Regions from separate parts of the Ensifer sp. Root558 genome, predicted to be linked through region 2. Evidence: riboswitches for the same ligand, from Rfam matches in the RefSeq annotation. Region 2 holds a riboswitch; each other region holds the start of a gene.

What was found. Region 2 has a riboswitch for thiamine pyrophosphate ahead of thiO (glycine oxidase ThiO). Riboswitches for the same ligand answer to the same signal wherever they lie in the genome.
Region 1: another riboswitch for thiamine pyrophosphate. It lies ahead of thiB (thiamine ABC transporter substrate binding subunit); the one in region 2 lies ahead of thiO (glycine oxidase ThiO).
Region 3: another riboswitch for thiamine pyrophosphate. It lies ahead of thiD (bifunctional hydroxymethylpyrimidine kinase/phosphomethylpyrimidine kinase); the one in region 2 lies ahead of thiO (glycine oxidase ThiO).
Region 4: another riboswitch for thiamine pyrophosphate. It lies ahead of thiC (phosphomethylpyrimidine synthase ThiC); the one in region 2 lies ahead of thiO (glycine oxidase ThiO).

Annotation. Positions count from the first base shown of each region.
Region 1 is NZ_LMGC01000033.1:229,956-237,156, reverse strand. It holds gene ASD63_RS25050 (multidrug effflux MFS transporter) at 1-968, opposite strand, end outside; gene ASD63_RS25045 (MarR family transcriptional regulator) at 965-1,468, opposite strand; gene ASD63_RS25040 (ABC-F family ATP-binding cassette domain-containing protein) at 1,628-3,454, opposite strand; gene ASD63_RS25035 (thiamine diphosphokinase) at 3,458-4,108, opposite strand; gene ASD63_RS25030 (GNAT family N-acetyltransferase) at 4,193-4,678, opposite strand; TPP riboswitch at 4,814-4,932, shown strand; gene thiB (thiamine ABC transporter substrate binding subunit) at 4,984-6,012, shown strand; gene thiP (thiamine/thiamine pyrophosphate ABC transporter permease ThiP) at 6,020-7,201, shown strand, end outside.
Region 2 is NZ_LMGC01000009.1:224,345-231,545, forward strand. It holds gene ASD63_RS12280 (adenylate/guanylate cyclase domain-containing protein) at 1-810, opposite strand, end outside; gene ASD63_RS12285 (amidohydrolase family protein) at 982-2,667, shown strand; gene ASD63_RS12290 (thiamine phosphate synthase) at 2,702-3,307, opposite strand; gene ASD63_RS12295 (thiazole synthase) at 3,304-4,077, opposite strand; gene thiS (sulfur carrier protein ThiS) at 4,081-4,278, opposite strand; gene thiO (glycine oxidase ThiO) at 4,275-5,246, opposite strand; TPP riboswitch at 5,408-5,528, opposite strand; gene bioB (biotin synthase BioB) at 5,952-6,968, shown strand; gene ASD63_RS12315 (8-amino-7-oxononanoate synthase) at 6,965-7,201, shown strand, end outside.
Region 3 is NZ_LMGC01000007.1:112,201-119,401, forward strand. It holds gene ASD63_RS10475 (hypothetical protein) at 1-209, shown strand, start outside; gene ASD63_RS10480 (hypothetical protein) at 220-2,436, shown strand; gene ASD63_RS10485 (glycosyltransferase family 4 protein) at 2,433-3,734, shown strand; gene thiD (bifunctional hydroxymethylpyrimidine kinase/phosphomethylpyrimidine kinase) at 3,758-4,633, opposite strand; TPP riboswitch at 4,751-4,854, opposite strand; gene ASD63_RS36580 (CatB-related O-acetyltransferase) at 5,447-6,166, shown strand; gene ASD63_RS10500 (hypothetical protein) at 6,170-7,201, opposite strand, start outside.
Region 4 is NZ_LMGC01000037.1:118,253-125,453, forward strand. It holds gene ASD63_RS31580 (M20 aminoacylase family protein) at 1-789, shown strand, start outside; gene ASD63_RS31585 (Zn-dependent hydrolase) at 819-2,057, shown strand; gene ASD63_RS36690 (hypothetical protein) at 2,230-2,763, opposite strand; gene thiC (phosphomethylpyrimidine synthase ThiC) at 3,219-5,042, opposite strand; TPP riboswitch at 5,133-5,261, opposite strand; gene ASD63_RS31600 (sigma-54 dependent transcriptional regulator) at 5,359-6,723, opposite strand; gene ASD63_RS31605 (ATP-binding protein) at 6,727-7,201, opposite strand, start outside.

The sequences.
Region 1 (7,201 bases), on a different contig from region 2:
ATGACGAAGGCGATGCCGAAGGCATAAATCCCGATCGGCAGCATGACCGAGAGGAAGCTCGGCGGCAGCACGTGCATGGTGTAGGCAAGCGCGAGGCTGGCCGCACCGATGAAGACGAGGCCGGCCGGCACCAGCGCCTGCGGCGTGAAACGCCGCATCAGCAGCCGCACCACCACGGTTCCCGAAAAGAAAAGGCCCGACTGCATCAGCATGCCGACGCCGAACTCGGTCGGTGTCAGCCCCACCGCATTGATCAGTACGAAGGGCAGCATGGTCGCCCAGGCATAAAGTGCGCCGACCGCTCCGCCGATCACAAGTGTCGAGGAAACGAAGCGGCTGTCGCTCACCAACCGCCGATAGGCCGCAAGGATGGGCTTCAGGTGGCCCTTGGCCGGATCCGGGGTCGCGGTCTCGGCCATGAAAAACTGCACGGTGAGACAGGCCATGGCGGCAAAGCCGACCATCAGGAAGAAGATCGACTGCCACCCGAAGAGACCGAGCGCCAGGCCGCCAAGCGTCGGGGACACGGCGGGTCCGAGGGCCAGCATCATGCCGATCATGTTCATGATGCGTGCGGCCTCAGTCCCGGTGAACTGGTCGCGCACGATCGCACGCGCCACGGTCATCCCGACGGAGGCGCCGATGCCCTGCACCAGGCGGCCGGCCAAAAGCACCGCGACGGAAGGCGCAAAGGCCGCCATCAGGCTGCCGACGAGGTAGATCGCCATGAAGATCAGCGTCGCGCGGCGGCGACCGATGACATCGGAGAGCGTGCCAGACACCAACTGGGCAAAGGCGAAGCCGGCGAAATAGAGCGACAGCGTCATCTTGATCGCCGCTTCGCTGGAGGAGAAGGCGCACACCAGTTCAGGCATCGCCGGCGTATACAGCGCCATGGAAACGGGGCCGAGCGCCACCAGGAAGGCACCGATGATGCTTGTGCGCCGCTCGCTCATGCGACGCGTCATTGCGCGGCTCCGACCCGGACTTCGGCCTTCTCCGCTGTCTCCTTACCGGCAAGGCACGGATCGAGCTGACGCAAATTGTCACGCAGGATGCGCAGGTTGGAACAGAGAAGCGCGCGCGCTTCCGAGTCCAGCCCTTCCGTATAGGCATCCATCATTTCGCGAAGACCGGTCATCAGCTCGTTGAACAACGGACCGGCCTTTTCGGTGATGACGACATTCTTGGCGCGGCGATCCGCCGGATCGGGAACGCGGGCGACGAGCCCGTTCGCCTCCAGCCTGTCGAGATAGGCCGACAGCGTCATCGGCTCAATGCCCATGCGTGTGGCGATTTCGGCCTGTTTGATGCCCTCGGTGAGCGCCACCTGGATCAGCGTGCGCGCCTCGCCAGGCGTGATGCCCAGATCCATGGCATTAACCTTGCGGTCGAAGGCCCCGCGCAAGAGGCGCGAGACATCGGTCAGAAGCATTCCAATGGTTTCGGATTCTAGCTTGAAGGGCATCATGATCGTTCACAGGTGATATAATAAGTTTTACTTATCATACCCTGTGAAAACGTTCAACGCGGAAGGCCATCTTTCCCTTGCCAGTTTAACGGTAAAACTCGCAAGGATTCAACGTATTACCTTCGCAATCCCGCGCGGGACCGTCTTTGTTGTGTCTCAGCCCTCAAGCTCCTCGCGCAGCATTTCGAGCTCCAGCCATTCCTCTTCCATGCGAGCGAGGTCGGCACGCAGCTTTTCCAGCTCCTGCGCCAGCTTCGCAAAAGCATTTGGATCTTTTGTGAAAAGATTGGGGTCCGCCATCTTTTCTTCGCGCTTGGCAGCCTCGGCTTCCGCCTTGGCAATCTCTTTCGGCAGGTTTTCGAGCGCGAATTTCTGCTTGTAGGAAAGCTTACCCTTGGCAGCCTTCGGCGCTTCGGCGACAGGGGCCGCCGCCTCGGCCTTGGCCTTTTCCGCCTTCTCGGCCTTGCGCTTCTCCTCGATCGCGCCCTTGCGCTGCGCCATCATGTCGGAATAGCCGCCGGCATACTCGATCCAGCGTCCATCCGGCGCCTCCGGATTGGCCGGCGCAATCGTCGAGGTGACGGTGCGGTCGAGGAAGTCGCGATCGTGGCTGACGAGGATCACCGTTCCGGCAAAACCGGCGACGATCTCCTGCAGGAGGTCGAGCGTCTCGATGTCGAGGTCGTTGGTCGGCTCGTCGAGGATCAGAAGGTTGGTTGCGCGCGCGAGGATGCGCGCCAGCATCAGCCTTGCGCGCTCGCCGCCCGAAAGCTCGCGGATCGGGGTGCGCGCCTGCTCCGGCTGGAACAGGAAGTCCTTCATGTAGCCGGTGACGTGGCGCTGCTCGCCATTGACCAGCAGGTTGTCGCCGCGCCCGTCGGTCAGGTAGTGCGCCAGCGTTTCGTCGAGATTGAGGTCTTCGCGCTTCTGGTCAAGCGTCGCGATTTCGAGATTGGTGCCGAGCTTGACCGTACCCGTACCCGGTTCGATCTGCCCGGTCAGGATCTTCAGAAGCGTCGTCTTGCCGGCGCCGTTCGGGCCGACCAGACCGATGCGGTCGCCGCGGTGCACGCGGATCGAGAACGGCGCGACGATGGTACGCTCGCCATAGGCCTTGGTGACCTTCTCCGCCTCGATCACCAGCTTGCCCGATTCCTTGGCGTCGGCGGCCGTCGCCTGTACCGTTCCCTGCGGCCCCTTGTGGCCGCGATAGGTCGCCCGCATGGTCTGCAGCTCACCGAGGCGGCGCATGTTGCGCTTACGTCGTGCGGTCACGCCGTAGCGCAGCCAATGTTCCTCGCGCTCGATCGCTTTGCCGAGCTTGTGCTGCTCCAGCTCCTCGGCCTCCAGCACCTCGTCGCGCCAGGCCTCGAAATGGGCAAAGCCGCGGTCGAGCCGCCGCGACTGGCCACGGTCGAGCCAGACGGTCGCGGTCGAGACCTTTTCCAGGAAGCGCCGGTCGTGCGAGATCAGAACGAGCGCCGAACGGCTGCGGATCAGTTCGTCTTCCAGCCATTCGATCGTCGGCAGGTCGAGATGGTTGGTCGGCTCGTCGAGCAGCAGGATATCCGGCTCCGGCGCCATGACACGGGCAAGCGCCGCGCGACGCGCTTCGCCGCCCGAAAGGCGCTTCGGGTCTTCCTCGCCGGTCAACCCCAGGTGCTGCAGCAGATAGGCGACGCGATAGGGATCGTCACTCGGGCCGAGTCCTGCCTCGGCATAGGCCTGCACGGTGTCGTAGCCGTCGAAATCCGGCGCCTGGTGCAGATAGCGGATGGTCGCGGAGGGATGGCGGAAGATTTCGCCCGACTGCGCCTCGGCCAGACCCGCGGCAATCTTCATCAGCGTCGACTTGCCCGAGCCGTTGCGGCCGACAAGACAGATGCGGTCGCCCGGTTCGACTTGAAAATTGGCGCCGGCTAGCAGCGGCGCGCCACCGAAGGTGAGGAAGATGTCGTCGAGTTTCAGAATGGGAGGCGCCAAGGCTCAGGCTCCGGAAAGATCATAGGGGCGGGCGAGAACAATGGCGCGACCGCTCTGGAGAGTGAAGCGAAGGGGACCCTCCGCAACGTTGGAAACGGTTCGGGACGAGCCGAACGGCAAGGTGAAATCGTCGAGCGGATAGCGCGCATTGACGATCGAAAGACCGGTAAGCTCGGTCAACCCGAGCACCGAGAAGAGGCAGCCCTTCGGCAAATCAAGGTCGAGCGAGCCGGCCAGCAGCGGATAGGCCTCTTCCTCGCCCGAGGTCATCAACACGGAAAGGCCACGCTCGGCAAGGGCAACAGCATGCAGCAGGTGCATGAAGGCGTGATCACTGCGGGTGCCGCCGAGTGCGCCGGCGAAAATCAGGCGGTCGGCTCCACGCGACAGCGCCGCCTCGACCGCGATCTCCCCGTCCGTCGCGGCCTTCGCCGCCGGATAGGGCTCGCGCGGGACGGAGGCGTAGTCCGCAAGAAGGGCTTCCTCGGTCGAGTCGAAATCACCGACCCAGACATCCGGCACGATGCCGAGCAATCGGGCATGGCGCATGCCGCCGTCAGCCGCAATGAAGCGACTTGCGGCCAGCTGGTGAGCCAGCCGGTCGGTCAGCGAAAGGGCGCCGCCAAGCAGAATGGTGAAGGTCGATCGAGACATGGCAAAGCCCATAGCGCAAAGGACCGCCGAAGGAAAACGAAGAAAACCGTCGAACGAGCGGTTCTCGATATTTTGGTCAGACCATCAATGCCCCTCGGGCACCGGATCGGGGAAAAGCATGCCGGCATAAATGCCGGGGGTCGAATCCGGAATTTCGACGGCGCCGGCCACCCGCTCGTAGAACTTCGCCGGCCCGACGCCGCCGATAATCGCGTAGCCATAGCCGGCCTCGCGCATCGCCGTGAGGCTTGCAAGCAGAAGCGCCTCACCGATCCCCTGCCCGCGCATGCTTTCGTCGACGCCGGTCGGACCGAAGAAGCCGAGTGCCGTTACGTCGTGGCAGGAAAAGCCGACGATCTTTCCGTCATGGACAGCGACGTGCATGCGCGTAGGGGTGGAGGAAAAGGCGGCTTCCGCCTCGCCCGCCCATCCGGCACCGAAAGTCCTTTCGATCCAGGAAACAACCAGGCGGCGCTCCGGCGCCATGGCGCGGCGAATGCTGATGCCAAGGCCAAGCTTCGACTGAGGTTCAGCCGGCAGGGCATAAAGTCGAACAAGCATATCGGGCATGACATTTCCTCCTCGCTGCCGTTGTGTAGCGCAGTTGGCGGCATACGCAAACACGAGCCATTGTGCTGGCCAAGCGTCCCCTTGCTTCGCCGTAAACATCGCTTGCCATGGGACCGAGGCAGCGGTAAATCTCTTGCCGCTCTAACGGGGTGCCTCCCGACCGCATTGCGGCCGGAGGCTGAGAGGCGTCAAAACGCCAACCCGCGGAACCTGATCCGGCTCATACCGGCGGAGGGATTAGACGCGATCGGATCGATACGCCCTTTTCCCATGCAACAACGAACTTTGGGAGAGAGGTCCTCGCCATGTCCAATTCATCGCAACTTAAATTCTTTAGCCGGCTAGCCCTTGCGACGGCCGCGAGCCTTGTTTTCTCCGGCGCCGCGACCGCCGCCGACAAGACGCTGACGGTGTACACCTATGAGAGCTTCATCACCGAATGGGGCCCGGGCGCCAAGGTCGCAGAAGCCTTCGAGAAGACCTGCGAATGCAAGGTCAACTATGTCGGCGTGGCCGACGGCGTCGAGTTGCTCACCCGCCTGAAGCTCGAAGGCGAGGCTTCCAAGGCCGACATCGTGCTTGGCCTCGACACCAACCTCGTTGCGGAAGCCAAAGCAACGGGCTTCTTCGTGCCGCACGGCGTCGAGGCAACCGGCGTCACCGTTCCCGGCAACTTCTCGGACGACACGTTCCTGCCCTATGACTACGGCCACTTCGCCGTCGTCTACGACACCGAGACGCTGAAGACGCCGCCGAAGAGCCTGAAGGAGCTGGTGGAAGGCGATCCGTCGCAGAAGATCGTCATCGAGGATCCGCGTACGTCGACGCCGGGCCTCGGCCTCCTGCTCTGGGTCAAGGCCGTCTATGGCGATGAGGCGGGTGCCGCCTGGACGAAGCTGAAGGACCGCGTTCTGACCGTCACCCCCGGCTGGTCGGAAGCCTATGGCCTCTTCACCAAGGGCGAGGCGCCGATGGTGCTGTCCTACACCACGTCGCCGGCCTACCACATGGTCGCGGAAAACACCGAGCGCTACCAGGCCGCTGCCTTCTCCGAAGGGCACTACATCCAGATCGAAGTCGCCGGCATGACCAAGAACGCCAAGGAGCCGGAACTGGCAAAGCAGTTCCTCGCCTTCATGACCGGTCCGGACTTCCAGTCGATCATCCCGACGACGAACTGGATGATGCCGGTCGCAGCGACCAAGGAGCCGCTGCCGGACGCCTTCAATAAGCTGGTCAAGCCGGAAAACACCTTCCTCCTGCCCTCGGAGGAAGTCGCCAAGAACCGCAAGGCCTGGATCGACGAATGGCTTGCCGCCATGAGCAAGAACTGAGGCCGGATTGTTCGCACTGCGCGAAAATCGCATGACAGTGGTCGCCGGGGCAGCCTGCCTCGGCGTCTTCGTCCTTTTCGTCGGTCTTGCGATCGTCGCCTTGCTGAGCCTGACGGGCGGCGCAAGCGACGATGCGCTGTTTGACGCCTACATCTGGCGCGTCACCCGCTTCACGCTGCTGCAGGCGACCCTCTCGACGTTGCTGTCGGTGCTCTTTGCCATCCCCGTCGCCCGGGCGCTGGCGCGACGGCCGCAGTTCCCCGGCCGCATCTGGCTGCTGCGCTTGATGGCGCTGCCACTCGGACTGCCGGTTCTGGTTGGCGCACTCGGGCTGATCGAGATCTGGGGGCGGCAGGGTTTCCTCAATTCCGGCCTGCGCTGGCTCGGCCTCGCGCAGCCCGTCAGCATTTACGGCCTGTTCGGCATCCTGCTTGCCCACGTCTTCTTCAACATGCCGCTTGCGGCGCGCCTGTTCCTGGCCGGGCTCGAACGCATCCCCGCCGAATACTGGCGCAGCGCCGCCAATCTCGGCATGCCGTCACGGGCACTCTTTCGCTTCATCGAATGGCCCGTCCTGCGCGGCCTCCTGCCGGGTGCCGCCGGCCTCGTCTTCATGCTCTGCGCCACCAGCTTCACCCTCGTGCTGACGCTCGGCGGCGGGCCTGCGGCCAGCACAATCGAAGTGGCGATCTACCAGGCGCTGCGTTTCGATTTCGATCCGCCGCGCGCGATCGCGCTGTCAGCCCTGCAGATCGCCATGACCGGCCTGCTGCTGCTCCTGCTTCGTCATCTGGCGACCGAGCCGGAAGAGGGCATGACCGGTGGCCGCACCGTGCGCCGTTTCGATGGCGCGTCAAGGATCGCGCGCCTGAGTGATGGCACCTGGATCACGCTTGCCTTTCTGTTTCTCGGCGCGCCGCTGGTCGCGGTTCTCATCTCCGGACTCGAAGCCGATCTGCTGAAGCTCGCCCGCGATCCGGCGGTGCACCGGGCGCTGCTGACGAGTGCGGCAATCGCGCTCGCCTCGGCACTCGCCTCCGTCACCATGGCAGCCGTGATGATCCGGGCGGCGGCAACCGCCACCGCGCCGCGTCACGCGACGTCGCTCTCCCACGGCTTTGCCGGTGCCATCGGTGCCAGCACCTCGCTGATCCTCTTGGTGCCGCCGGTGGTGCTGGGCGCCGGATGG
Region 2 (7,201 bases):
GCCAACGATATGCACGAACAGGGCCGTAATGGTTCTCAGGTCCGCCAGCCACTCCGAAAGCGGCGAGAGAAGCCGACCGCGCAGCGAAAGCGGCAGGTAGGCTTCAAGCCGCTTGCTGGCGAAGCCCGAAAGGGGGTGGGGCTGCCCGGTTGCGGTCGAATAGGGATCGATGCGTTCGAGGCGGGCGGTGCCCTCCCGGCCGGGCCGGCCGGTTGCCCGCTTGCCGATCAGCTGCCACACGGCGTCGGAGACGAGAATTTCGCCGGCATCGCTCAAAAGGCCGCAATGGTCCGCCTGCGCCAGGCAGTCGCCGCCGACGATCAGCCAGCGCTGGTCGATGCGGGGAACGAGGTGCAGCAGGGTGATGGTGCCGACGCCGACGGCGATGCGCAGCTGCAGCGCGTCCTCCGGCCCGCCCGGGCCGCCGATCTCTTCACGGATGCGGCCGGCACAATAGCAGCTGCGCCAGGCGGCCTGCTCCAGCTCGCTGTCGGTGGCGGCCTGCCAGCCGGCAAGCAGGCTGTCGCCGGCAAAGCTCAACACGGTGCCACCATGTTCCTCGATATGCCGGACGAGCGGCCCCATGTAGCCGTTGAGCAGCCGGCTCACCCGTTCGGCGCCGGCGGCGCGGTCGCTTTCGGACCATTTGGCGGTCAGGCGGGTAAAACCGGAGATGTCGGCGAACAGCAAGGCGCCGGGAAAGTCCTCGCGCGTCGGGCCAGCCGAATCCGTCGCCGCCGGGGCAGACCATCGAACCAGGGCTCCCGACAGGTAACGTTGGAATTCATTCTTGCCGGCGCCACCTACCACGCAAAATTCTCCCCAAGATTTTAGAGTAACATGCCTCCTTTCGCACTTAAAGGCCGCCCGTGTTGACCTATGGGTTTCCAGTAACGGCAAGTAAATATCTGTTCCACGCCGCTTGCGAACGGAGTAATGTTTGCCCGATTGTTCGAGGGGGTCTCGCAACAGGAGGGGATGATGGGGGTCGACTGGGCTGTTCCGGTCGCCGCCGTGACACGCCGCAATGTCTTGCGGCTGTTCTCGGCAGGCGTGATGGCGAATGTGCTTTCCGGGTGTCAACACGACTGGCCACCGGCCGCGGCCTGCGAGCTTCCCTACCCGATCGTCGACGTTCACTGCCATTTCTTCAACGCGGCCGATGTGCCCGTGGAAGGGCTGGTGCGCTATGTGGCGCTGCGGGAGAAACTGCCGGAAGCAAAGCTCTCCGCCGATCCGCTGCAGTCGAAGCGCCTGGAAAATGCCCTGGTGGTCTTCCTCGTGACGGCCCTTGGCGACGTCGCGCCCAAGGCCAAGGCCGAGGACGCTATTCTCAAGAAGCGGGTGCCGCGCCCCTCCGACGCCGAGTTCGAGCGGCAGAAGGACGAGCAGTTGCGCATCGCCGTCAAGCAACTGGTCGCGCTAGCCGGCGAGCAGCGCGCATCGTTGACCGCACGAAGCGGCGCCGAAACGCCGGATTATCAAGGCCTGCTGGAACAGATCGGCGGCACCCCCGGCCTGCCGCAGGGCTTGCAGCGGCGCTCCGGCAGCGTGGAGGAGACGGATGTCGATGCCCTGGCGTCGGCCGCCAAGGCCCACGACCAGATCGGCAACTACCTTTCCTTCGTGCGCCTCATGCAGGACTACCGCGAAAACCTGGCGGAAACCTATGCCCGGATCTTCGCGTCGAAATGCCGGTTTTCCATGATCACGCCGAGCATCCTCGATTTCGAGAAGTCGATCGGCGGCAGGGCATCGCCGCAGCACGACCAGATCGACGTGATGGACGAGATCCAGCAGCTGGTGATCAAGCGGCACGGCATCCACATGCACAGCTTCGTCGGCTTCGATCCGCACCGGGAGGCGCAGAAGCGTGGCTCGTCGCTGGAAAACGTCCGCTACGCGATCATGGAAAAGGGCTTCATCGGCGTGAAGATCTACCCGCCGATGGGCTTCAAGGCATGGGGCAATGCGGATCCGAAGATCGATGCGGCGCTGAAGCGGCTCTACGACTGGTGCCGCGACAACAGCGTGCCGATCATGGCGCATGCGGAAAACAGCATCGGCGCCGGCTGCGGCTATGGCAATATGGCGAGCCCCGCCTACTGGAAGAAGCTGCTCGACACCAACCGTTACAATGACTTGCGGATCAATCTGGCGCATTTCGGCGCTTTCGATGAAGTCATTCGCCCAGGCGCACCGACGGGGGTCATGGTGTCCTGCGCCCAGGACAAATTCTCCGGTCCGCCGACCTGGGAGGACATCATTGGCAAGACGATCGGCCACGGGCGCCGGCCGAACCTGTTTGCCGACCTGAGCTACCTGAGCGAGCTCGTCACCGACAACACGCCCGGGCTGCACGAAAAAATCCGCGCGCTGCTCGACAAATGGCTGCGGGACTACGATCCCGATGCGCGCCATCTGATGTTCGGCACCGACTGGTCGATGATGGCGCTGGAGAAGGACTACAACGCCTACGTCCCGCGGATTGCCCAGCAACTGAAGGAGGCCAATGTCAGCGAGGAGGACCAGCAGAACATCTTCTGGAAGAACGCCTCCCGTTACCTCGGCCTCGACCGGCCGGGGCCGACCCGCCAGCGGCTCGCCACCTATTGTCGCAAGCGTGGCCTGGACGCCTCCTGGCTCTCGCAGCTGGAGATCGCCTGACCGCGGAGGCTGCTACCCGCGGTCCGGCCCGTGCCTATCGCCACGGTGCGGTTCTGGCGATCCATTCGCGCGTCCGGCCTTCCGGGTCGGCGTTGCGGGTGATGTCGGTAACGACGGCGGCGATGTCGGCGCCGTGCTCGAAGACGCCGGCGATCCGCTCGACGTTGAGGCCGCCGATGGCGACCAGCGGCAGCAACCCGACACGGTTCCGCCAGGCGGCAAGGCGCGGCAGTCCCTGCGGCGCCCACTTCATAGCCTTGAGAATGGTCGGGTAAACCGGTCCGAGCGCGACATAGTCGGGCTTGGCAGCAAGTGCTGTCTCCAGTTCCGTCTCGTCATGGGTGCTGAGTCCGAGCTTCAGGCCGGCGGCGCGGATTGCAGTAAGGTCGGCCTCCGCCAGGTCCTCCTGGCCGAGATGGACGAAGTCGCAGCCTTCCGCGATCGCCAGTTGCCAGTAGTCGTTGACGATGAGCTGGCAGCCCTGCTCGTCGCAAACGGCCTTGGCCGCGCGGATCTCGCGGCGGATCTCCGCTTCCGTACGATCCTTGACGCGTAGCTGCACCAGCTTGACGCCGAGCGGCACCAGCCGCTCGATCCAATCCGCGCTGTCGACGATGAGATAGAAGGGGTCAAGTTTCACGCAAACACCGCCTTTCCGATGACGGGGGTGGAAGGGACGGCAAAATCGCGCGGTTCGAGCATGCCCGCCTCGAAGGCCTGCCGGCCGGCATCGATCGCGCCCGCGAACGCAGCGGCCATCAGCGCGGGCTTGGCGGCGCCGGCGACGGCGGTGTTGAGCAGGACGGCATCGAAGCCGAACTCCATCACCCTCGTTGCGTGCGAGGGCCGGCCGATGCCGGCATCGACGATCAGCGGCACATCGGGAAAGTTGGCCCGCATTGCCCTGAGCGCCTGGATGTTCTGCGGGCCCATGGCGCTGCCGATCGGCGCGCACCAGGGCATCAGCACCTTGCAGCCGGCTTCCACGAGCCGTTCGGCAACCACGAGATCATCCGTGGTGTAGGGAAAGACTTCGAACCCTTCGGCCGAGAGGATGCGCGCCGCCTCGACCAGCCCGAAGACATCGGGCTGCAGCGTATCGTGGTGGCCGATCACTTCGAGTTTCAGCCAGTTAGTGCCGAAGACCTCGCGCGCCATCTTGGCCGTCAGCACCGCCTCTGACACCGAGTGGCAGCCGGCGGTGTTCGGCAGCACGTGCACGCCGAGCGCCCGGATCAGTTCGAAGAAGGCGCCGCCCTGGCGGCCTCCGGCGGTTTCGCGCCGGAGCGAGACCGTGACGACCCCAGTGCCTGACGATCGCACCGCATCTTCCAGAACGGCGGGGGAAGGGTAGCGGGCGGTGCCGAGCAACAACCGTGAGCGCAGGTCCTGTCCATAAAGCGTCAGCATGTCTCAGCCTCCTTTCATCGGCGAGAGAATTTCGATCCGGTCCCTGTCGCTGAGCGCATGACCCGAACGGTCGGCCCGGTGCACCAGTTCGCCGTTGACGGCGGTGGCGAGCCAGTCGCCTTCGAAATCGAGGGCGGCCAGAACCTCGGCGAGGGTGGTGACGGCGAGGTCGTGATCCTCGCCATTGACGGTCAGTCTCATGCGGCATCTCCCTTCAGGTCCTGCGCAAGCGCGAGGTCGGCTGCTTCCGCCGCCAGGGCCGGCGAAAGCAGGAAGCCATGGCGGTAAAGTCCGTTGATCGTGATGGTCTGCCCGGTGCGCAGGGCGCGCGGCAGGTTGTTGGCGAAGGCGGGGCGGACGCCGGCGCCGGTTTCGAAGAGGCGCGCTTCGCCGAAGGCCGGATGCAGCGCATAGGCGGCGTTCAGCAGTTCCATGAGGGAGCGGGCGGTGATCGGTCCGCCGTCATCCGTCTCGATCATCGTCGCCCCGCACATGAAGAGGCCGCCGCCGCGCGGCACGACGTAGAGCGGGATGCGGGGATGAATGAGCCTGACCGGCCGCGACAGCTCCACGTCGCTTGTCTGCAGGTAGAGCATTTCACCGCGCACGCCCCGCAGGCCCGGCGTTTCGCCGATGCGTGCCGCGCCGGCGCAGTCGGCGACGAGATCGTGGTGGCCATCGTCGCTCGTCTCATCGAGGAATGTGACGCCGTGATCGACAAGCTTCTGCCGCAACCGGCTCAGCGCCCGGCGCGGGTCGAGATGCGCCTCACCGGGAAAAAACAGCGCCTCGCGGAAACGTCCGGCAAGCGCCGGTTCCAGCCGTTCGATCGCGGCGGCGTCGAGCCATTCGAAGCCGGAGGTGCGTGAGGCAAAGCGCTTGAGTTCGCCCGCATCCCGTGGCGGGGCGACGACAAGCGTGCCGTTTCGGGAAACCTCGCCTGGCAGGGCGTCGTCCCACCAGTCGATGGCGCCGATGCCCTTTGTCAGCACCACCTCTTCGGCGCTTTCGCGTTCGCACCAGGGTGCCAGCATGCCGCCGGCAAACCAGGAGGCCGCGCCGGCAAAGCCTGGCTTTTGCTCGACAACCGTCACCGCGACACCGCGGGCGCTGAGTTCATGCGCCAGACAGAGCCCTGCGACGCCGGCACCTTTGACGAGGATCCGCATGGCTCAGTGTTCCCGCGAGGCGTGGGCGGGCCGTCGTGAGGGAAGCGGGATGGTGTTGGCGGTGTGCATGCCGAGGCTCCGATTGTGGAGACCCAGTTCACGAGCGAAGGAAGGGGAAGGACGCCTTGCCGTTGAATGGTCGCGTGAAGGCGACGTTTGCGGCAGCGATGTCTGCACCGTCCCTACGCCAGTATGAACTGGATCAGGTTCAACGGGTCACTGCGCCGCGCAAACCGCATAGCAGAATCTCAGCCCCTTGGCGGGACACCCCTGGTGAATGCTCCAAGCTGACCGTTCGGGGCGGTTTTTGTCAAGAGCCAGCATTCGTGTGCGATGTGATCTCATCTGCCGAAAAAATTATCTATAATTTGCGACGAGAAAGCGGAAGCGTTGGCGGCGTGATGAAAGGAGGTGGGGCAACCGGGTGGAGCGGGTCGAAAAACACCGGAGAAGCCCAGCCGCGTCCTTGTTTCTCGGGTGCGGTACGCCCGATTTCGGAAATGGGAGATGCGACCGATTGGTTGATGATTGTTGCCCCGTCTCGGCGGTTTCCAGATGCGTTCACGGTCAAAAAACAACCATAAGGGTATGTGCTAACACAAACTCTCCATCTGGGTGCTTGCGAACTTTGTTGGTCGATAAAATTATAGATAATATCAGATTCTATCTATTTCGCGTTTGCGATGACCTGGAGGACGAGCCGAAATGCTGGACGGAACCCTATCAACTGGCGCTAATTTTACCCCGGGCGACGCGGGCGAATCCCGCTGGACCCAAGCGGAAGCTGAAAAAATCTATAATTTGCCGTTCAACGATTTGCTCTACCGCGCACACACGGTCCATCGTGCGCAGTTCGATCCCAACACCATCCAGATGAGCAGGCTGCTCTCGATCAAGACCGGAGGCTGCGCCGAGGATTGCGGCTATTGCAGCCAGTCCGCCCACTATCCGACCGGGCTCAAGGCATCGAAGCTGATGGAGGTCGAGCGTGTGCTTGCCGAGGCGCGACAGGCGCGCGACGGCGGTGCGACGCGCTATTGCATGGGGGCCGCCTGGCGCAGCCCGAAGGACCGCGACATGGACGCGATCGTCGCCATGATCGGCGGTGTGCGGGCGCTTGGCATGGAAACCTGCATGACGCTGGGCATGCTGACGCCGGACCAGTCCGCACGGCTCGCCGAGGCCGGGCTCGACTACTACAACCACAATGTCGATACCTCCGAACGCTTCTACGGCGAGATCATCACCACCCGCAGCTTTGCCGACCGGCTGGAGACGCTCGCGAATGTCCGCGATGCCGGCATCAAGGTCTGCGCCGGAGGCATTCTCGGCATGGGCGAAACCGCCGACGACCGGATCTCCATGCTGGTGACGCTCGCCAATCTGCCGGTGCCGCCCGAAAGCGTGCCGATCAACATGCTGATCCCGATCCCGGGCTCGAAGCTGGCCGATGCAGCGCCCGTCGATCCGATCGATTTCGTCCGCACCATCGCGCTTGCCCGCATCCTGATGCCGCTATCGCATGTCCGGCTTTCGGCCGGCCGGACCGACATGAGCGACGAGACGCAGGCGCTCGGTTTCTTCGCCGGCGCCAATTCGATCTTTGTCGGCGAAACCCTGCTGACCGCCGACAATCCCGGCGAGGACCATGATGCGGCGCTCTTCCGACGCCTGGGGTTGAAGCCGATGGCTCCGGCGGCAAGGCAGGATGCGGCCGAATGACCCTGGGTCTGTTTGCGCGCTATGAGAAGACGCTGGAGGGCCTTGATCGCAAGGGCCGCCGGCGCGCACTTGCCCCCGCTGGCGGCCTCGACTTCACCTCGAACGACTACCTGGCGCTCGCCGCTTCGACGCGGCTGAAGGCGGCGATAACGAGTGCCATCGCGCGCGGCGTGCCGGTCGGCTCCGGCGGCTCACGGCTGTTGCGCGGCAATCACGAAGAACACGAGACGCTT
Region 3 (7,201 bases), on a different contig from region 2:
TCGCGAACCTCCGCGGAGAGATCACCCAACGGTTGACCGATCTCGACGTCCACCTGATGCGGCTCGACGGTGTAATCGCGGGTATGGAAAAGAGCCTCAACGCACTGAAGCAGCGCTCGAACGGCGATTTGAAGCCGGCGTTTCTGCTACTCTTCGTGCTTGCGGGCTTTGCGGCAGGCGCGATCCTTTCCGTCTTCCTTCGGACCTGAGGCGCATCTCATGCCCAGTTCGGAAAGCCTTTCCGCAAGCCCAGCACCGCTCGGCCGCATCGCGCGCAGTGGACGGATCGTCGCCTGCCCGATCGACGAAACATTGTTGCTGGTTATCGGAACCGGTGGCCCGATGGCCGATCAGTTGCCGGTCGAGATCAATGAAGATGCGTCAAGCCAGGTTATGGCGTCGGTCGTCGGCTGGCGGCTGGCGGCAGCCCAGTCTTCCACCACGCATGGCTTTGCCGCGCTGTTGCCGGTCGAAGGCTCGGCGCAACTGCCGACTACGCTCCGCTTCGGCAAGACGGGTAACGGTAAGCGCTATATGGTTGCGCCACGCACCTTTTCGATCGGTGAAGTCACGGCAATGCTGAAGGATTTCGCCGGTCCGCAGCTGGTACACGTGCTCGGTCGTCTGGTGGACGTGCTTATCAAGCCACCGCATGCCGACCAACGGCTCGCGGCCATTACGACCCTGCTTAAAACGGGAGCGGCGAGCGACGGATATATCGAACTGCTCGGCGAGGGGCATGATGGAACCATCGCGCTGAAAGGATGGGCGCACGACCTGCCCGCCGGCGTCTGCCGGGCGATCATCAAGAGCGACGAAACATTCCTTGCCGATTGCAGCGTCGCCATTTTCCAGCGCAACGACGCGCCTGACGGCTCGGCCGGCTTTGTCGGCCTCCTGTCCGCAAACGATCTGCCCCGAGCGCGCGACATCAAGGGCATATTCTATCGCGGCCGGGGCGCCTGGCGTTACGCCGGGCTCCACGAACGCCGGGTCGTGACCGGTCCGCTCGAGACACCCGGCCATATCCGCGCGATGCTGCTCCAGAGCCAGAGCTCGCCGCAAGTCATGCTTCGCCTGCGCGATGCCGCGAGCGGATACGATGGCACCGAGACGATCTCAAGCCTTCCGGTTCCTGTCCGCCTTGGCGTGGACGCACTCTACCAGGGTGAGGATGGTGCCTTCCTGATTTCGGGCTGGCTTTTAGACCCTGACGGGCATGTTGAAAGCGTGCGACTGTGCCGACAAGGCGGCGGAGCGCGGCTGGACGCAGACTGGACCCGAACCGAACGGTCCGACGTCGAAGAAGCCTTCGTCGATCGGCCGGAATTCAAAAGCGCGATTTCCGGCCATCGCCGGTCCCATGGCTTCATCGGTCAAATCGAGGCGCTTGGTGGCGAGGCAGAAGGGCCAGTTCACCTCGAACTCACCCTTCGCGATGCCCGCCGCGCCTACATGCCACTTTTCCCCGTCCGGCTACCGGCACGCGCCGCCGCCCTACGGCTGCTTGGCTCGATCGATCCGACAAGCTGGGCCCTGCCCGATATCATCGACCGGCAGGTCGTCCCGTTCCTGACGGCGGCGCACAACACCGCACCGAGCGTCGAGACAGTCGTCGACATGGGACCGTTCGATCAGGCCGAGGGTACTGCCATCCTTCTTGTCGCCGGAGAAACCGAGACGGATTTCGCACCGCTTTTGGGGCTGCTCGCGCTCGATCCCCAAACCCGTCGTGCGCCGATTGCGCTCGTGCTCCAGGCCGAGCGGTTCCGACGGCACGCGGTCCACATCCGTCAACTCTCCGAATTCTATCGCTTGCCGCTGCGGCTCGTCTCCGTCGAAGGCGCCGGTGATGCCGGCGACCTGGCGCAAGCGGCCGCCGAAAGCGTAAACAGCGACGCGGTCGTTCTGCTTTCCGCGTCGCTGACGCCAGCCAATGCCGGGTGGTATCAGGCACTCGTTTCCGCTTACGAGGCAAAGACGGGAAGCATCATTTCGCCGACCCTTGCCTACGAGGATCACTCTATCCGCTGGGCCGGCAGCACGTCGCTCGATCGTCCCGACCATCTGCAATCGAGCCGCTACGCCGGCTATCCTGTCGGCGCCGTCAATCGACTGAAGCTGACCCGGGTCGCAACTGCATCCCTCGATTGCTGCATCCTGCCGCGTGAAGCGCTTTTGGAGGACGCTGGCCTGTCGCCGACCTATCTCGGCGCAGCACTGAAGGGCCTCGATCTCGCGCTTCGCCTCAGCGGCAAGGGCTATGAGGCCTACTGGCTTCCTTCCCTGCAGATGGTGGGATCGGACGAGGTGCCCGGAGCGGGCGCTGCCGCCACCGCGCGGTTCGTGGAGCGTGTCGACCGGACGCTCTTCCGCGCCCGATGGATGCCCGCCTCCGAAACCGCCAAGACATTTTTCGAGGAGACTGACGCATGAGCGAAAAACTCCGCGTACTTGTGGTCTCCCACGGCCACCCGACCCACTCTCTTGGCGGGGCGGAAATTGCTTCGCATGGTCTTCACAAGGCGCTGAACGGCCTGTCGGGTGTGGAATCGATCTACCTCGCCCGCGTCGGCAATCCGGTTCCGCGCCATGGCGCCTCCGCGCTGATGAGCCTGCGTCTCGCCATGGACGAAGTGCTCTACCATGCCGAAGACTTCGACCATTTCTTCCTCTCCAACGGCGATACGGACGCGATCCGCCGTGACCTCTTGCGCTTCGTCGGCGACATCAAGCCGGACGTCATTCACTTCCATCATATTCTCGGCTTCGGCCTGGAGGCGCTCTATGCCGTTCGTGATACCCTGCCCAAGGCACGCATCGTCGTGACGTTCCATGAGTATCTGCCGATCTGCCACAATCACGGGCAAATGGTGAAACGCCCCTCGGGCCAGCTTTGCAACGGCGCCTCACCGATCAGTTGCCACACGTGCTTCCCCGAAATCCCGGTGTCGCGCTTCGTTCGCCGCGAACAGTTCGTGCGCGGCATGCTCAATCTCGCCGACGCCTTCATTGCGCCGAGTGCCTTTCTCGCCAACCGCTATGTCGAGTGGGGGCTCGAAGCCGCAAAGATCTTCGTGATCGAGAACGGCATCGTCATGGGCGACAAGGCGCCAGCCCGCGAATTGCCGTCGCCGACGGCCCGACGCAACCGCTTTGCCTATTTCGGGCAGATGACGCCATTCAAGGGCGTTCACGTGTTAATCGACGCGGTATCACGGGTGCCCGACGACATCTGGGGCGATGATTCCTCGCTGATGATTTTTGGCGGGAACCTCGAGCGTCAGCCAAACGACTATCAGGAGAAGGTAGCGAAACTCATCGAGGACGCCGGTCGTCGCGTCCGCTTCTATGGCGCCTACCAGAACCAGGACATGCCAAGGCTGATGCGCTCGGTCGACTGGGTGGTAATGCCCTCCGTCTGGTGGGAGAACTCCCCTGTCGTTATCCAGGAAGCGCTGCATCACGGCCGGCCGATCCTGTGTTCAGACATCGGCGGCATGGCCGAAAAGGTTCGCGACCGGCTGGACGGCCATCACTTCCGCGCCGGGAGCGCCCAGGATCTGGCGGACCGCCTGATCGACGTCTTGGCCGCCCCGCGGGCATGGGACAATCTGCGTGCGACACTTCGACGACCGACGAGCCACGTCGATTGCGCACGCGAGCATGTGGCGCTCTATCGCAAGATGCTCAAGGGCGAGCAACCGGCCCTGCCGAGCGCGGCAGTGGCCTGAGGTAAGCCCGAAGCCCACACTGCTCAGCCAGATCGCGAAGCACGGCCAAGAGCGCCCTGGGCTTCGGCTACGTTCGATGCCGCGGCGCCCGACCCTTTGTCGTCGCCCCACCAATGATGAAAATGATGCACCGGCCCCCGCCCCTGGCCGATGGCCAGGCCATCGGCTGCCACCAGCGCGGCATGCAAGTAGGCCTTGGCTGCCACAACCGCATCGTCAATCGGCATACCCTTGGCAAGCCCCGACGCGATTGCGGCCGATAGGGTGCACCCGGTGCCATGATCATTGCTGGTTTCGATCCGTGGTCGCGACAGGTTGAGGACATCCTCCCCGCTATAGAAAATATCGATAGCATCCCTGCCCTTGGCATGTCCGCCCTTCATCAGCACCGACCGCGCGCCGAATTTCAGAAGCATCTCGGCCTGGCGCGCGATCTCGGTTTCGGTTTCGGCGATCCCGCGTCCGGTCAACAGCGCCGCCTCGGGCAGGTTCGGCGTCAGAATGAGCGCGAGCGGCAACAACTCCTCCTTGAGCGTCGCGATCGCGTCCGGTTGCATCAAGTGATCGCCCGAGGTCGCCACCATCACCGGGTCTATGACAGCCAGCCGGTCGTAGCGCTTCAGACCAGCCGCGATCACCGCGATCGTCTCGCGCCGCGACACCATTCCGATCTTCACCGCACCGATGGCGAGATCGGAAAACACAGCGTCGATCTGAGCCGTAACGACAGTCGGGGAGATATCTTCCACCGCAGAAACCCCGCGAGTATTCTGCGCGGTGACCGCGGTGATCACGCTTGCGCCATAAACGCCGAGCGCCGAAAACGTCTTCAGGTCCGCCTGAATACCAGCCCCGCCGCCGCAATCCGAACCTGCGATGGTAACGGCGATCGCAGTCATCTGGCCACCTGTATGAGGCTTGAGCCTTCTATAACTGATTCAAAAACAGACAGCAGCAACGCGATCTCCCGCAAACGGACGGAGACCGGACCAAGGGGCGCGAAAACGGTTGGTGAGCAGAAGGGCCCTCGCCGTTCCTACGCCGGTATGATCCGGATCAGGTTCAAGGGTCTGGCTCACCGCCATCTCAGCACCGTGACAGTGCGCCCCTCGGCAGGAAGAATGCTAGGGGCGGATGACTCGGGTTGTCAAGGGCCGGAGTTTGGAGCTCGAATGCGTGGTTCGATGGAATTGGCCAGAATTCCAAGCTTTCACAAGCACAAAAAAGGCCCCTATTGCCGCTAGAGCGCAAGGGGCCTTTTGTCTGAGCGTTCGACTTCACAGACACGCCGACATTACTTTTTTCATCCGACAAGGCAAGCGGTAAGCACACACATGTATGTCAGAAACCTGAGAACCCGGTGTCGGATTTCGGCTGGATACACCGTCCTGGAGGGCGCTTTGGATCTACCAGTTTTCAGAGAATGCATTTGACGGTTCAAACAGGGCTGCACACCGGTAGTGGCAGGCAAGGGTGAGAAAGATAATTCCCCCCGCAGTACCGCGGTACGACAGGGTGTTGATTTTCCATTATTCTGACGACGATCGGAGAATTTCTTGTTATCGCAAGCGCCAGTCGCCTAGAAAGCGGCCGACCGCTTCTTCACAATTTGCCACGGCTTGAAAGGAAGGATATGCATCGGCGGGCAGTGCGCCTACAGGGCGCCTTGGTCGTCAAAAAAGGTTGGATGAGAAGTTTTGTCGCAGACAGTAGTGGAAAACGAAAAGCAGATTCTAAAGTTCGGAGCCGCAATTTCGTCTCTGAGGGGCATCGCCGCACCGCTCGAATTCGAAGCCCCGGTCAACGTGATGTCGCCCATCACCGAGGCAACCATGATCGGAGCGTATTCCTACATCGGACCGGGCGGCGAACTCTGTGGTGCGCGTATCGGCCGCTTCTGCTCGATCGCCGCCCGTGTGGTCATCGGGCCCTTCGAACATCCGACGGATTGGATTAGCACGCACCCCTTTCAGTTTGGCAGGTCAAGAAAATTCAAGTTCTGGTCTGAAGCCACCGAATTTCGTTTCAATCAGTTGGAGTTAAAACCCGCACCACATATCGGCAACGACGTCTGGATTGGGGATGGCGCGCGGATCATGCGCGGGGTGACGATCGGCAATGGAGCGATCGTTGCTGCAGGCGCGGTTGTGACCAGGGATGTCCCATCCTTTGCGATCGTGGGGGGCGTACCGGCTAAAATCATTCGGTATAGGTTTGATCAGGACACCATCGCGCGTCTGGAGAAAGCGCAATGGTGGAACTTCAAGATTTGGGCTGCGCGCCCAGATTTTCGGGACATAGCTTCGATACTCAAAACCATCGAAGAAAACGACGCGCCACCATTCGACCCGCACCAGCGGAAATTGTCGATCGAGGACGGTAAATACGTCGTTTCCGACCCGATCGGCCGAACTCGCAACAAAGCGGCCTGATCGTTATCCGACGACGATATTGCTCTGTGTCCACGGTATGCCCTTGGGCTTGGTTGTGAGATTATCCCGGTAAAGCGTCACAACTGCACTGTTCAGCCCGCCAAGTATACAAGCGGCCGGTGTTTCGCGCCGGAACTTGAAATTGCAGGCTCCAAGTTTGATCGAGACCTCCGCGAAAGCCCCCCCGCTCTCCTCGACTTTGATCGGGAAGTACTGGTTCCCTTCGATATTCGTCCGGTCAAACGCAATTCCTAGGAAGGCAATGTTCTGCGCTTTGCCGTGTCCAAGGATGTGAACGCCGTTTCTGTTGCATGGGCCGATCGTGCCACCTATGAACGACAGCTCATTGACGCCGATAGGGCCTGACCGGATAACAATTGGGTTTCGGACTAACCTTGCAACATCGGCCCCCTTGAAACCGCCGTTCCCTAAGTTCGTGAATGCGCAGTTCGAGGACCCGTCGTGCAGGTCAACGATCCCCCCGCCGTGCGTTGCCCCCATCCGGCTCAAAATGTTCGCGAATTGACCATCTCGCGCAACACCGACGAATGCGCCCCCGCCGCCGATTCCGATATCGCCATGGATATTCGTCATCTGAATGCCCCCGCAATTCAGAGAGTTCCGGCCAACGTTGCGGACGCCGGCAGCAACGCCATGAAAGCGAAGGTTGTCGAACTGGTACGCGCGCATGGCGGTCTCTTGCGTTTCGTTGCTCGAGCCGTTTGGCGTCCATGAAACCGGGAAATCTAGATCGCCAACGGCGATCTTGGTGTTTGCGAAGGTACAGCCGTCCAACTTTAGGCCCCGACCGTAGATATGGAAGATCTTTCCACCTCCCTCTGTCCCGACCCTGCTGATCACTGCGTCGATGTCAGCAGCCGCCCCAGCCGGTCGCTCAAAATGAAAGAGTGTTGTGACAGCGTTCCCCGCATCACACTCGACGAAAAATCCGGAAGCCTCGAAGTTTGCGGCCGATACATTGAACAGCCGCGGCATCGAGTTCTCCGACACCCTGATCTTGCTACTCGCCCGATT
Region 4 (7,201 bases), on a different contig from region 2:
ATCTTCCAGCCGGCCGAGGAGTGGGGCAAGGGCGCGCTGGCGATGCTCGACGACGGACTGATGGAACGTTTTCCCTTCGACGAAATCTACGGCCTGCACAACATGCCGGGGCTGCCGGTCGGCCGTTTCGAAACCCGCGTCGGCGCCATCATGTCGGCGGAGGACAATTTCGAGATCGTGCTCAAAGGCGTCGGCGGGCACGCGGCGCGGCCGCACTGGGGCAACGAGACGCTGGTCGCCGCCTGCGCCACCGTCGTCAATCTGCAGACGATCGTGTCGCGCCGCCTCTCGCCGACGGATATCGGTGTCGTTTCGGTCACCGAGCTTTTGACCGACGGCACGCGCAACGCGCTGCCCGGTCTCGCCCGCATCCTCGGCGATGCCCGCAGCTTCCGCCCGGAGGTCAGCGCCAAGATCGAAGCGGAGATGCGGGTGATCGCCAAGGGTACGGCGGATGCCTATGGCTGCGAGGTCGAGGTCAACTACACGCGCGAGTTCGTGCCACTGATCAATGACCCGGCCCTGACCGGCCACGCCTTTGCCGCAGCAGAAACGGTGTTCGGGACCGGGAATGTCGCAACGGCCGCCGAGCCGATGACCGGCTCGGAGGATTTCGCACGCTTCCTTGAGCACGTTCCGGGCTGCTTCGTCTTCATCGGCAATGGCGAGACATCGGCGCCGCTGCACAATCCGCGTTACGACTTCAACGACGACGCCCTGATCTTCGGCGCGCGTTATCACGCCGAGATTATCCGGCAGAGACTGGCGTTGGCTGATAGCCGGCCATGAACCAAAATCCGCATGAAAGCAGGAATAACATGTCATTTCCTTCCATCGACGCCGCGCGCCTCTTCGGGCGCATCCGCGAGCTTGGCGAAATCGGTCGCGATGCAGAAGGGCGACTGACCCGGCTGGCCGGCTCCGACAACGACAAGGCCGGCCGCAACCGCCTCGTCGCCTGGATCGAGGCGGCGGGCCTCGATGTGGCCGTGGATCAGATTGGTAACATCTTCGGCATCTGGCGCAGCGAGGAGAACAGCGGCGAAGCGCCGATCATGCTCGGCTCGCACATCGATACGGTCATCAATGCCGGCATCTATGACGGATGTTACGGCGTACTCGCCGCGCTCGAAGTAATCGAGACGCTGAAGGACCGTGGCGTGACGCCGGCCCGACCGATCGTCGTTGCCGCCTTTACCAATGAGGAGGGCGTGCGTTTTGCGCCCGACATGCTCGGCTCGCTCGTCTATGCCGGCGGCCTGCCGCTGGACGCAGCGCTCGCGACCATCGGCACGGATGGCTCGTCGCTGGGCGAGGAACTCGAGCGGATTGGCTATGCCGGCAACATCGAGCCGGGGTTCCTCAAGCCCCACGCCTATGTCGAGCTCCATATCGAGCAGGGGCCGGTGCTGCAGCGCGAGGGCTTTTCGATCGGTGCCGTCGAGAACCTGCAGGGCATTTCCTGGCAGCGCGTGACGATCGATGGCGTCGCCAACCATGCCGGCACCACGCCGATGGCAATGCGTTCCGACGCCGGTCTCGCGGCCGCCCGTGTCGGCCTCTTCCTGCGCGAGCATATTGCCCGGTCGAACGCGCCGAGTGTCGCGACCATTGGCACCATGCGTTTCGAGCCCGACGCGATCAACGTCATCCCATCGCGTGCCGCCTTCACCGTCGATCTGCGCGATCCGGACGAGGATCGGCTGCAGGCGCTCGAAGCGGCGCTTGCGGACTTTCTGGTGCGCATCGGCGCGGAAGAGGGGGTAACGATCTCGGTCGAGCGGCTGGCACGCTTCCAGCCGGTCGCCTTCGATCAGGGCATCGTCGCAGCGGTCGAGGCTTCGGCGAAGGCGCGAGGCCTCAAGAGCCGGCGCATGACCTCGGGCGCCGGTCATGATGCCCAGATGATCGCCCGCATCGCGCCGACGGCGATGATCTTCGTTCCGAGCCGCGACGGCATCAGCCATAATCCGCGCGAACACACGGAGCCGGATGATCTGGTCGCCGGCGCCAACGTGCTGCTCGATGTGGTCGAGCGGATGGTGAGTGGTCGCTAGAGGGCTATAGGGCTATAGGGACGTTGCGCGTTCGTTGATCGAACGGGATCGATAGCGCGCCTCCCGCTGCTCCGTCATGCCAGGGCTTGGCCCAAGCATCCAGGCGCAGACGCTTCTATGTCTGCGATAAACAGCACACGGCATCCTTCGGCGCGACGAAGCAGACATCTCTTCAGGGCTCTGTTCTGGTGTGACCCGCGCTTTTGCGGGATCCCGCATCGCTCTTCTGCCGGGTGGAAGACTCTGGCCCGCTCCCCTCGGGAGGCTCTTCCGGTGTCCGGCGAAAAAGATTGAGGAAACTGCTGCCGCCGTGCCATACGCTGCCGGTTGGTCCGTAATCCCGCCCGTCGCGCGATGAGGATGAGTGGCGCTCGCTGTCTCCGCCGCTCAGGCCGCTTCCGTCGATGACGCCGCCTCCACCGCCAGCCCCGGTCCCGCCGGGCTCGCCGCCCACGCCGCTACCATCGCCGGAGCCCCAATCGCCGCCACCCTCTGTGCCGTTGCTTCCGCCGCTCCCGACGTTTTCGCTACCTTGGTCGCTGCCGCCCGCGGCACCTTCACCATTCGTGCCGCCGGCATCGGCGTCGTCCGCATGGGCAGCGGAAATCCAGGAAAGGCCCGCGGCAAAGCCCCGGTCACCGTTGAGGCGCGGCAGATCTCCGCCGAATGCTGCAAGGGCTCCTATGGACAAGGCCGTCAGTCTCAACAGGCATGTCCTCAAGTCATTCTCCTTGTGCAAACGGCGTTCTTGCGTCGTCCTGCAGGACTTTTGCGCGGGTACAGTTCGGCTGCCCGCCGCGAATGAATTTCGCCGACAGCGACTTTTGCGTGCGCCTTGCATATCGTTCAATCGATGTGGGGACAAGCTATTGGGGGGACGGGCGACACGGAGCGCAAGGTGCGGGCCTCTGGCGGCGGCCACGACATACAGATGATCGCCCTCATCGCTGAGGCGTCGCGAGAGGGACAGAGGACGTTGCATGTTTGTTGATTGAACGGGGTCGTTGGCGCGCCTCCCACCCTCCGTCATGCTCGGCTCAAGCCCAAGCATGACGGAGGAGGAGAGCCTTGGCGATCGCCGCTTCCGCTTCCGAGGCGGGAGGCGCAGCCCTGAGTGAACTGAAGGGGCCGTGACTGGCCCCTTCAACGAATCTCTGTCGTCTACTCGGCCGCGCCAGCCGCCCCTTCCACCGGCATATAGAGGTCGCCGCCCTCGCGGTATTTCGCGGCCATTGCCTCCAGGCCTTCCTTCTGCGCTTCTGCGCGGATGTCGTGCGAGATCCGCATCGAGCAGAATTTCGGGCCGCACATGGAGCAGAAATGCGCGACCTTGTGCGCTTCCTTCGGCAGTGTCTCGTCGTGGAAGTTACGGGCCGTCTCCGGGTCGAGCGAGAGGTTGAACTGGTCCTCCCAGCGGAATTCGAAGCGCGCGCGCGACAGCGCGTCGTCGCGCACCTGGGCGGCCGGATGGCCCTTGGCGAGATCGGCGGCATGGGCGGCGATCTTGTAGGTGATGACGCCGACCTTGACGTCGTTGCGATCGGGAAGACCGAGATGCTCCTTCGGCGTGACGTAGCAGAGCATGGCGGTGCCGAACCAGCCGATCATCGCCGCGCCGATGCCCGACGTGATGTGGTCGTAGCCGGGCGCAATGTCCGTCGTCAGCGGTCCGAGCGTGTAGAACGGCGCCTCGCCGCAGACGGCGAGTTGCTTGTCCATGTTCTCCTTGATCTTGTGCATCGGCACGTGGCCGGGGCCTTCGATCATCACCTGACAATCCTTGGCCCAGGCGATCTTGGTGAGCTCGCCGAGCGTTTCGAGTTCGGCGAATTGTGCCGCGTCGTTGGCATCGGCGATCGAGCCGGGGCGCAGGCCGTCGCCGAGCGAGAAGGAGACGTCATAGGCGCGGCAGATGTCGCAGATTTCCTCGAAATGCTCGTAAAGGAAGCTCTCGCGATGGTGATGCAGACACCACTTGGCCATGATCGAGCCGCCGCGCGAAACGATGCCGGTGACGCGATCGACGGTGAGCGGGATGTAGTGCAGCCGGACGCCGGCATGGATGGTGAAATAGTCGACGCCCTGTTCGGCCTGCTCGATCAGCGTGTCGCGATAGACTTCCCAGGTGAGGTCCTCGGCAATGCCGTTGACCTTTTCCAGCGCCTGGTAAAGCGGCACGGTGCCGATCGGAACCGGCGAGTTGCGGATGATCCATTCGCGGATGTTGTGAATGTTGCGGCCGGTCGAAAGGTCCATGACGGTGTCGGCGCCCCAGCGCGTCGCCCAGACCATCTTTTCGACCTCTTCCGCCATCGACGAGGTGACGGCGGAGTTGCCGATATTGGCGTTGATCTTCACCAGAAAATTCCGGCCGATAATCATCGGCTCGGATTCCGGGTGATTGATGTTGGCAGGCAGGATCGCCCGGCCGCTGGCGATTTCCTGGCGCACGAATTCGGGTGTCACGTGATCGGGGATGTGGGCGCCGAAGCTCTCGCCGTCGCGGACTTTCGCACGCGCCGCGTCGCGGCCGAGATTTTCGCGGATCGCCACGAACTCCATTTCCGGCGTGATGATGCCGGCGCGGGCATAGGCAAGCTGGGTCACTGCGCGGCCGCCCGTGGCCTTCAGCGGCGCATGCTGGAACGGGAAGGTCGGTGTCAGCCTGTCGCCGCTCACAAAGCCGTTGTCCTCGGGGCGGACCACGCGTCCCTCATAGGTTTCCACATCGCCGCGGTCGACGATCCAGTTGCGGCGCAGCCGCGGCAGGCCGTCCTCGATGCGGATCTCGGCGTCGTCGGCGGTGTAGGCGCCGGAGGAATCATAGACCGTAACCGGTTGCTCGCCCGACGTCGGGTGGAGCGCAATCTCGCGCATCGGCACGCGGATATCCGGATGAAGCACGCCCGGCTTGTGGATCTTGCGGGAGGCCGGAAGCGGTCCTTGCGTGACCGTGAGGGCTGCGGGTTTGGTGGCAATATTCATGACGAGGCTCCAAGTTTGCAATTGGAGACCCAGTTCTGATGCCGGAAAGATGAAAGACGCTCCGCCAGATGCTGGACGCACGGAATCCTGGCTTCGATATCTGCACCGTCCCTACGCCAGTATGAACTGGATCAGGTTCAACGGGTCACTGCGCCACAGCCGGCAAGCCGGCCATCCAGCAGAATCTCAGCCCCTTGCGGGACCCCCCTGGTGAATGCCTAGATCATAGCCATCGATCGGCCCGGGTCGTCAAGCGTGAATTCGCCTGCCGACAAAGATGCACCTATTGCGTGTGGTGACGGATTCGGGTTTGACGCTAGCGGCCGGCCTTTTCCGGTGCGGCCCGCTCGGCGTAATCGGCACGGTTGATGCCGTGGCGCTGGAGCTTGTCGTAGAATGTCTTGCGCGGAATGCCGAGCGCCTCGATCGTCGCCTTGACGTCGCCGCGCTGAGCCCGCAACACCTCTTTCAGGATCTCCGCCTCGTAGCGTTCGAGCCGTTCCGGGAGCGCAAATCCAGGCTGTTCGGCGGGCGCAATCGGCTGTCCCAGCGGACCTTCGACACCAAGCGCCACGCGTTCTGCAAAGTGCGAGAGCTCGCGCACATTGCCCGGCCAGGCATGCGTCATCAGATGTCTCTGCACGGCCGATGTGACCACAGGCGCGTCGCGCTTGAAGCGCTCGGCCGCCCGGGTCAGGAAGTGCGAGAAGAGCAGCGGGATATCGTCTCGGCGTTCGCGCAGCGGTGGGATCGACAGCGTTACGACATTCAATCTAAAGTAGAGGTCTTCCCGGAAATCGCCGCGCTGCGCCGGGTCGCCAAGATCGATTTTGGCAGCCGCGATGACGCGGATATCGACCGGACGAACCTGGTTGGTGCCAAGCGGCGTGATTTCGCGCGCTTCCAGAACGCGCAGCATCTTCACTTGAGTCGCCGGTGGCATCGCCTCGATCTCGTCGAGGAACAGCGTGCCGCCGCTCGCATGCTCGATCCGGCCGATGCGCTTCTTCAAGGCGCCGGTGAAGGCGCCCTGTTCGTGGCCGAAGAGTTCGCTTTCGATCACCGTTTCGGGCAGCGCCCCGCAATTCAGCGCCACGAAGTTGCCGTTGCGGCGTCGGCTCCAATTGTGGAGCAGCGTCGCCACCACCTCCTTGCCGCTGCCCGTCTCGCCGGCGACGAGCACGTCGACATCGGTATCGGCAATGTGCCGGATCGTCTGGCGCAAACGTTCCATGACCGGCGTCTGGCCGATCAGCGGCAGGCTGTCGCCGGCCGTCTCGGCGGCCCGTTTCAGCGCGCGGTTTTCCATCACGAGCCGGCGTTTTTCCAGCGCGCGATGCACGCTCTGCACCAGCCGGTCGGCGGCAAAGGGTTTGGGGATGAAGTCGTAGACGCCATCCTGCAGCGCCTGCACTGCCATCGGGATGTCGCCATGGCCGGTCACCAGGATCACCGGCAGATCCGCGTCGAAAGCTTCGATGCGGCGGAAGAAGGCGAGGCCGTCGATGCCCGGCATGCGGATATCGCTGACGACGACTCCGTCGAAATTCGCATCCAGCGTCTTCAACGCTTCGGCAGCGCTGGCAAAAGGGGTAACGGCGAGGCCGGCGAGTTCCAGCGTCTGCGTCATCGCCTTGCGCAGATGGTTGTCGTCGTCGACGAGATAGACGGTCGGCTGCATCGCTCAGGCCCTCTTCAGGCGAACCGTGAAGACGGTGCCCCTGTCGCTGGTTTCGACGGTGATATCGCCGCCATAGTCGGCGACGATCTCCTTGGAGATGGCAAGGCCGAGGCCGAGCCCTTCATCCTTCGAGGTGTTGAACGGCGTGAACAGATCCTCGTGGATGTGCAGGGGAATGCCTGGGCCGTTATCGGCAACGACGAGCAAAACCGTCCCGGACGGGCTGTCCTCGCAGCGCACGCGGATCTCGGCGTCGCTGCGCGTGCCGAGCGCTTCCAGGGCATTTTGCAAAAGGTTGATCAGCACCTGCTCGAGCCGGATGCGGCTGCCGAGGACGCTGAGGCCATTTTCCGGGAGGTCGATGACGATCGAATCCATGCGGCCGGCAAAGCGGCTGCGCAGCAGCATCATCGCCCCCTCGATCACGTCGCGCATGGGCGTCGGCTCGGCGACGAAGCGGCCCTTGCGAGCGAAGCTT